2 regions of the Nocardioides albertanoniae genome follow, and region 1 is predicted to be linked to the other one. Evidence: riboswitches for the same ligand, from Rfam matches in the RefSeq annotation. Region 1 holds a riboswitch; the other holds the start of a gene.
The links. Region 1 has a riboswitch for S-adenosylmethionine ahead of FB381_RS07765 (aminotransferase class V-fold PLP-dependent enzyme). Riboswitches for the same ligand answer to the same signal wherever they lie in the genome.

Region 1 (4,322 bases):
GCCGACCGGCGAGGCGATGTCGTTGAGACCGGAGTAGGCCGCCTCGATCCCGACCGTGCGCAGGCCGCGAAGCACCCACTCGTCGAGGAACGCGTACGACTCCTGGAAGGTCATCCCGGCCACGAGCGTGTCGGGCACGGCGAGACTGTAGGTGATCGTGTTGCCGGGCTCGATGAACATCGCGCCGCCGCCCGAGATGCGGCGTACGACCTCGATGCCGTGACGCTCGGCGGCGGCCGCGTCGACCTCGTTGGCCAGCGACTGGTAGCTGCCGATCACGACAGCGCTGCTCGCCCAGTCCCAGAACCTCAGGTTGGGCGCACGACGGCCCTCGGCGACCTGGCGGGCGATGACCTCGTCGAGAGCCATCTGCATCGCCGGCTCCAGCGGGCCGGTCCGGACGATCTCCAGCTCGAGGTCGTCCCAGGTCGTGGCCCGACCCAGCGCCCGCAGCACCGCCAGCGCGACGTCGCGGGTGCCGAACCCGACCAGGTCCGCCTCGAGCGCGGCATCGTCGAGGGATGCGGTCAGCTCGTCGAGGGACGCGTCGGCCGACTGCCCCTCCAGCGCCGCCGTCAGCCACCCCAGCGCCTCGTCGGGCTCCAGGAAGAAGTCGCCCGAGAGGACGACATCGATCAGCCTGCCTGCGGAGACCGTGGCGTCGACGACGACCAGCTTGCCGCCACGCACCTTCCGCTCACCGTGCACTCGTTCGCTCACGCTCCTATAACCACCAGAGCGCGCGAATCCATCCCTCCGCGGCTGACCTCAGACCGCCGCGCCGCAGGAGCCCGCGGTGTCGGCGAGCCGCGAGAGACCGGCCGGCCCGACGATCGGGCGTGGGTCCTCGGCCAGCGTCCAGACTCCGGCCTCGAGCACGTAGTCACCCGTGACGTCGCCCGCGAGCAGGGAGCGTACGCCGGCGATCAGCCGGTCGACGTCGGCGACCGAGGTGCCGACGCCGATGCTCGCCCGCACGGCGCCCGCGCTCAACCCGAGGCGCTTGAGGAGCGGCTGCGCACAGAAGCGACCGTCACGTACGCCCAGGCCGTGCTCGGCGGAGAGATAGGCCGCGACCCGGCCCGGCTCGATGCCCCGCACCGTGAACGTCACGACGCCGACCGGCTCCGCGAGCTCCTCCACTGCCCTGCCGATTGCCTCGGGCTCCGCTTCGGCAGGCCACAGCCGGATCACGTCGACGCCGTCGAGGGCGGTGAGCCCGGCGACGAGACGACCTCTCAGCGCGGCCTCGTGACGGTCGAGCTCGACCGGGTCGACAGCGTCGAGCGCCGCACACGCAGCGGCCAGCGCGGCCGCGCCGACGACGTTGGGCGAGCCACCCTCGTGGCGCGCGGGCGCGGGCTGCCAGGTGGTCTCCCCCACCTCGACGTCGTCGACCGCTCCCCCGCCCGCGAGGTAGGGCGTGCCGACGTCGAGCCAGTCGCGGCGGCCGACGAGAGCCCCCGCACCGTACGGCGCATAGAGCTTGTGGCCGGAGAACGCGACGTAGTCGGCACCCGTGGCGGCGAGCGAGAAGCGGCGGTGGGCGAGCAGCTGGGCGCCGTCGACGAAGACCCGGGCGCCGTGGGCATGGGCCAGGGTGACGATCTCGCCGACCGGCAGCGTCTCGCCGGTGACGTTGGAAGCGCCGGTGATCGCGACGAGGGCATAGCTGTCGCGGGCGAGCTCGTCGGCGAGCACCGCGACGGCGCCGGCAAGGCTGTCGCGCCCCTCGACCACGCTCACCCCCGACGCGACACGGCGCCACGGGAGCAGGTTGGCGTGGTGCTCGATGTCGAGCACGAGCACCCGGCCGGGCACGCACCCGGCCAGCAGGTTCACCGCGTCGGTGGTGTTGCGGGTGATGACGGTGACGTCGTCGTCGCGAGCACTGACGTAGGCGCCGATCTGCTGGCGGGACTGCTCGTAGAGCGCCGTGGAGACCTGGGAGAGATAGCCGGCCCCGCGGTGGACCGAGGCATACCAGGGCAGCACCTCGGCCACCCGGGCGGCCACGCTCTGCAGAGCCGGCGCCGAGGCGGCGACATCGAGGTTGGCGTAGGTCGTCGTGGTGCCGTCCAGCAGCGGGACCTGGGTCGCGGAACCGACGAGCGGGAGCAGGGGCATGGGTCACCCTTCAGGGTCGAGGGCTCCCCCGGCACGGTCCGATGAGGCTCGTCCGGCGAAGCACGCGCTTGCCCGCGCCACCTCGGCGCGAGCCAGGTCGTCACCCGGAGCACCCCACCGCGTCGGAGGGTTGCCCGCCAGCAAGCCGGGGCTTCGCGCTGGCAGTCGTGACCTTGACGAAGAGCGTGCCGCAGCCGATGCCCGTCGACCAAACCGAGATCTCGCTATCTGGTCAGCGTTCTCGCGATCCGGACACGGAGGCGCTGTCAGTCGTCGTGCTTCCCGCGGACGCCCCATGGCTTGCCCCGATGGCCACCATCGCCGTCGCAGGCGCCGAAGAGCTCGGCGATCGGATCACAGTCGTCCCCGTCGCCCTCGTCGTCGTCCTCCTCGTCATCGGGCGGCGGAGGCGGCGCGTTCAGCGACTCCTCGTGACCCGACTCGGGGTCGGCGCCGTCGACGTAGACGGGCTCGGGGAAGCTCTCGACGTCCTTGCCGTCCATGGCCTTCGACATGATCGCCGCCCACGTCTGGGTGGGATAGTCGGCGCCGAAGTAGGACGGCATCCAGCCGCCGTCGAGCTTGCCCTCGCCGTTGCCGCGCGTGTAGCGGACGGCCGTGGCGATCTGCGGGGTGTAGCCCACGAACCACGACGAGCAGACATACTGCTTGCTCGTGCACGTGCCGGTGCCGGTCTTGCCGGCGACCGGCCGGCCGATGCTCTGCGCCTTCTGGCCCGAGCCGCTCTGCACCACCCCCTGCATCGCGTACGTCACGTCGGCAGCGACGTCCTCGGGGATCGCGTGCTTCGCGTTCTTCCGCCCGTCCCAGCCGTAGAGCACGTTGCCGGCCCGGTCGCGCACCTTCTTCACCACGTGGGCGTCGTGGCGGTAGCCGCCGTCGGCGATCGTGGCGTAGGCGTTGGCCATGTTGATCGGGCTGACGTTGGCCCCGCCCAGCGCGATCCGGTCGTCCTGGTCGGTGAGGAAGCTGGAGGTGCTCGGGATGCCGGGGTGGCGCGGATCGGCCTTATCCGGTGTCAGGCCCGCCGCCAGAGCGGTCTCGTAGATCGCCTTGCGGCCGGCCTCGGGGCCGCCCATCGACTCGGTCATGTCGATGTAGGCGGTGTTCACCGACTGCTCCATGGCCTCGAGCATGGTGATGTGCTCGCCGTAGTCCATGCCGTCGGCGACACCGGCCTGCTCGCCCTCGTTGACCACCTGGGTGCCGGTGTAGGTCGTGAACGGGGAGTCGCCCGCCCACGTCGACTTCAGCGAGTAGCCCTTCGCGATCGCGGCGGCGGTCGCGAAGACCTTCATCGTCGAGCCCGCGTGACCGCCGGTCGCGGCCCAGTTGTGCTGGCTGGAGAGGTAGTCCTGGCCGCCGTAGAAGCCGAGCAGCGCACCGGAGCCGACGTCGATCGACGCGGTCGCCACGTGCAGGGCGTTCTTCTGCTCGGGATCACCCTCGACGTACGCCTTCCGGTTCTTCGGCTTCTCCTTCTTGGCCGCCGACGCCGAGGCCTTCATGACCTTCGGCGAGAGCGTGGAGGTGATCCGCAGGCCGCCGCTGTCGATCTCGTCCTCGGTGAACAGCGGCTTGCCGTCGGCGTCGGTGAGGCCGAGCAGCTCGGCCTTGATCATGGTCAGCGCGTGGCCGCGCTGGCCGCCCAGCCGGCTCGGCACCGTCTTGGCGGGGAACTTCGGGAGCGAGCCCATCACCTTGTCGGCCTCGGCCTGCTTCACGTAGCCGAGGTCGACCATGCCCCGCAGCACGTACTGGTAGCGGCCGAGCAGCTTCTTCTCGCCCCGGAAGGTCTTGCTGGCAGGGTCGAACCCGCGCGGGTTGTTGAGGATCGCCGCGAGCGCGGCCGACTCCTGCAGCGAGAGATCCTTGGCCGACTTCGCGAAGTAGGCTTTCGCGGCCGCCTCGATGCCGTAGGCGCCGCGGTTGAAGTAGATGGTGTTGAGGTAGTCGGTGAGGATCTGGTCCTTGCTCCGCTGCCTGGTCAGCTTCAGGGAGATGACCGCTTCCTTCAGCTTGCGCGAGTAGGAGTGCTCGGAGTTGAGGAAGTAGTTCTTGACGTACTGCTGGGTGATCGTGGACGCGCCCGAGGAGGTGCCCTCGGTGGTGTTGGAGAAGGCCGCGCGCAGGATGCCCTTGACGTCGACGCCGTTGTTCTCGAAGAACGTGCG
Region 2 (4,322 bases), 670 kb from region 1:
GAGGACCGATGGCGTCGGGTCGGTGGGCCGACGCTGGGCAACGGCGGGCTGATCGTCACCGGCACCGATCGGTGGTGGGACCTCAACTTCACCTCTGGGATGCACGGACTGATCGATCAGGTCCGCTACGTCGGAATCCGCGACACGAAGTCCTACCGGCACCTCGCTGTCGTCGACGTCACGAGCGGGAAGGTGGTCCGCACCGAGCCGTTCGCCTTCCAGAGGGACCCGTTCGCCATCGCCGGCGACTTCCTCTACACCGCCGACTCCGACGGTGCGCGCGCCATCTCGCTGGTCGGCGACGGACCGCCCCGGCCGGTCGCGATGCGGCCCCACGACAACTCCGCCGACGTCGAGGAACCGGACAGGCTCTTCGAGTCGAAGTATCCCGGCTTCATCGGGGCCATGCCGGACGCGTGGCAGTTCCCGGAGAAACCGGACATCACGATCGATCGCAATGCGACCGGCCGACCGGCCTTCCCCGTGGTCTCGGCCTCGGGCGAGCAGGCGGTCTGGTTCGCCGGGTCGCCCCGCGTGGTCAGGATCGAGGATGCGTACGAGGAGATCCTCGCGTACGCCTACGACGACGGCACCTATCTCCAGCTCGTCACGGATCGCGATGCCGTCGGCACTCGAGTGCATCGTCTCGACGTGGTGCGCGGGCGCACGGTGGCGAGCTACGCGGTGGCCGTCGACACGGAGGCCGAACCGACGCTGTCACTGCGCAACGGGCTGGCCTGCGTCGGCGGCGAGTGTCGCCGACTGACCGAGTGACGCCTCGCTATGACAGAGGGTCTGACCTCGTGATTCTTTCACAAGGTCAGACCCTCTGTCATAGTCGCGAAGGACCCGCGTTACCCGCTGACAGCCCTACGCCTGGGAGAGCCCGGCGTCCTCGAAGGCGTCGTAGTTGGGGGCGATGGTGGCGCGAGGGCCGACGATGCCGCTGACCGCGTCGAGGGTCTTCAGGCCGTGGCCGGTGTTGATGATCACCGTCTCCAGGCTCGGGTCGAGGGCACCGGTCTCGACGAGCTTCTTGGTGACCGCGAGCGTGGTGCCGCCGGCCGTCTCGGTGAAGATGCCCTCGGTGCGCGCCAGGAGCACGATCGCCTCACGGATCTCGTCGTCGGAGACCTCCTCGACCGCGCCGCCGGTGGAGCGGGTGGCGTCGAGCACGTAGATGCCGTCGGCGGGGTTGCCGATCGCCAGCGACTTGGCGATGGTGTCGGGCTTGACCGGGCGGATCGCGTCCACACCCGACTTGAAGGCGGTGGCGACGGGGTTGCAGCCGGTGGCCTGCGCACCGAAGATCCGGTAGGGCTTCTCCTCGACGAGACCGAGCTTGATCAGCTCCTTGAAGGCCTTGTCGACCTTGGTCAGCTGGGATCCGGAGGCGACCGGGATGACGATCTGGTCGGGCAGGCGCCAGCCGAGCTGCTCGGCGATCTCGAAGCCGAGCGTCTTGGAGCCCTCGGCGTAGAAGGGACGTACGTTGACGTTCACGAACGCCCAGCCCTCCTCCTCCGCGGCGATCTCCTGGGCGAGCTTGTTGACGTCGTCGTAGTTGCCGTCGACGGCGATCAGGTTGTCGGTGAAGACGGCCGAGTTGACCTGCTTGGGCTGCTCGAGGTTGCTCGGGATGAAGACGGCGGTGGGGATCCCGGCGCGGGCGCCGGCGGCGGCGACGGCGTTGGCCAGGTTGCCGGTGCTCGGGCAGGCGAAGACCTTCGCATCGAGCTCGCGGGCGGCGCTCAGCGCGCAGGCGACCACGCGGTCCTTGAAGGAGTTGGTCGGGTTGGTCGAGTCGTCCTTCACCCAGATCTTCTCCAGGCCGAGCTCCTTGGCGAGGTTCTTCGCGTCCAGGAGGCGAGTGAAGCCGGGCTCGGTGTTGGGGCTCTGCTCGATGTCGGCCGGCACCGGCAGCAGCGCCTTGTAGCGCCAGATGTTGCGGGGTCCGGCCTCGATCTCCTCGCGGGTCACGGCCGGGAAGTCATAGGCCACCTCCAGTGGCCCGAAACACTCCGGACAGGCGTAGTGCGGACCGAGCTCGATCTGGTGACCGCACTCGCGGCACGACAGCGCCGAGGCGTTGCCGAAAGCGCCCTCGCGCAGGCCCTTCGTCGTCTCCGTGGTCGCAGCGCTCATGAGAAACCTCCTCCTCATCTTCCCCGATCACGTCTCTCGCGCCGGGCCGGAATTAGCACCTGCTCCGCTACCCGCCCTGGCATGGGAGGAGGCTCGCGGTCGGTTGCCGGGACTTCACTGGGCCGTTCCCTCAGTCCCTCTCGATGAGCAGTAGCGATCGTACGGCAGGTATCAACCGCCCAACACACCCGGGTTCCACTCCGCGGACCGGCTGTCCAGCATCCGGGATGCCCCGAGGTGTAACACGCTGTTACGCGGACTACCCGGTCGTTCAGAACGACCGGGTAGTCCTACGAACGACGTGTTACAGCTCAGGCGGCGTGCGCCGGAGCGACCGTCGACTCCCCCTCGGCGGCGGCCAGGGCGCCGCGTACGACATCCCTGACATCGCTCACCAGGTTGATCTTCAGCGCCTGCTTCACCTCGTCGGGCACCTCGTCGAGGTCGGGCTCGTTGCGCTGGGGCACGAAGACCTCGGTGAGACCGGCACGCTGGGCGGCGAGCAGCTTCTGCTTGAGGCCGCCGATGGGCAGCACCCGGCCGGAGAGGGAGACCTCACCGGTCATGCCGACCTCGCCGCGCACCGGGCGACCGGTGGCGAGCGACGTGAGCGCGGTGACCATCGTGATCCCGGCGCTGGGCCCGTCCTTCGGCACCGCACCTGCCGGCACGTGGACGTGGAGCGAGCGGTCCAGCACGGCCGGGTCGACGCCCAGCTCGGCCGCGTGCGAGCGGACGAACGAGAGCGCTATCTGCGCCGACTCCTTCATCACCTCACCGAGCTGGCCGGTGATGTTCAGGCCGGTCTGCCCGTCGGACGCGGACGCCTCGATGAAGAGCACGTCCCCACCGAGCCCCGTGACGGCCAGTCCGGTGGCAACACCCGGGACCGACGTACGCTCCGCCGACTCCGGCGTGAAGCGCGGGCGGCCGACGAGGTCCTTGAGGTTGTCCAGGTCGATCTCGACGCGCTCCGCCCCGGTCGCCAGCCGTGTCGCCGCCTTGCGCAGCGCCTTGGCGAGCAGCCGCTCGAGCTGGCGTACGCCGGCCTCACGGGTGTAGTTGGCGGCCAGCTCACGCAGCGCCTCGTCGGAGATCGTCGCCTCCTCGGTGGTCACCGCGGCGCGCTCGAGCTGCCGGGGCAGCAGGAAGTCGCGGGCGATGGCGACCTTGTCGTCCTCGGTGTAGCCGTCGATGGTGACCAGCTCCATGCGGTCCAGCAGCGCCGACGGGATCTGCTCGACCACGTTGGCCGTGGCGATGAAGAGCACGTCGGAGAGGTCCAGGTCGAGCTCGAGGTAGTGGTCGCGGAAGGTGTGGTTCTGCGCCGGGTCGAGCACCTCGAGCAGCGCCGCAGCGGGGTCACCGCGGTAGTCGGAGCCGACCTTGTCGACCTCGTCGAGGAGCACGACCGGGTTCATCGAGCCGGACTCCTTGATGGCCCGCACGATCCGGCCCGGGAGCGCGCCGACGTAGGTGCGCCGGTGGCCGCGGATCTCGGCCTCGTCGCGGACGCCACCGAGCGCGACGCGAACGAACTTTCGTCCGAGCGAGCGCGCCACCGACTCACCGAGCGAGGTCTTGCCGACTCCCGGAGGACCGGCGAGCAGCACCACGGCGCCGGAGCCGCGGCCGCCGATGACCTGCAGCCCGCGCTCGGCGCGGCGCGAACGCACCGCCAGATACTCGACGATCCGGTCCTTGACCTCCTCGAGGCCGTGGTGGTCGGCATCGAGCACCTCACGCGCGGCCTCGACGTCGGTCGAGTCCTCGGTGACGACACCCCAGGGCAGCTCGAGCACGGTGTCGAGCCAGGTGCGGATCCAGGCGGTCTCGGGGTTCTGCTCGGATCCCCGCTCGAGCTTGTCGACCTCGCGCAGCGCGGCCTCGCGTACGGCCCCGGGAAGGTCGGCGGACTCGACCCGGGCCCGGTAGTCGTCGGAGCCCTCGGGCTCGCCCTCGCCGAGCTCCTTGCGGATCGCGGCCAGCTGCTGGCGCAGCAGGAACTCCCGCTGCGTCTTCTCCATGCCGTCGCGTACGTCCTCGGCGATCTTGTCGGTGACCTCGGCCTCGGCGATGTAGTCCTTGGCCCACTCGATCACCTTCTCGAGGCGCTCGACGACGTCGGGCGTCTCCAGCAGCTCGCGCTTGGCCTCGTCCTCGAGATAGGGCGCGTA

Region 2: another riboswitch for S-adenosylmethionine. It lies ahead of thrC (threonine synthase); the one in region 1 lies ahead of FB381_RS07765 (aminotransferase class V-fold PLP-dependent enzyme).

The regions. Positions count from the first base shown of each region.
Region 1 covers NZ_VFOV01000001.1:1,627,920-1,632,241, reverse strand. The annotation lists gene lplB (lipoate-protein ligase small subunit) at 1-720, opposite strand, end outside; gene FB381_RS07765 (aminotransferase class V-fold PLP-dependent enzyme) at 769-2,127, opposite strand; SAM riboswitch class IV at 2,187-2,300, opposite strand; gene FB381_RS07760 (transglycosylase domain-containing protein) at 2,394-4,322, opposite strand, start outside.
Region 2 covers NZ_VFOV01000001.1:954,357-958,678, reverse strand. The annotation lists gene FB381_RS04550 (PQQ-binding-like beta-propeller repeat protein) at 1-774, shown strand, start outside; gene thrC (threonine synthase) at 871-2,145, opposite strand; SAM riboswitch class I at 2,157-2,295, opposite strand; gene lon (endopeptidase La) at 2,457-4,322, opposite strand, start outside.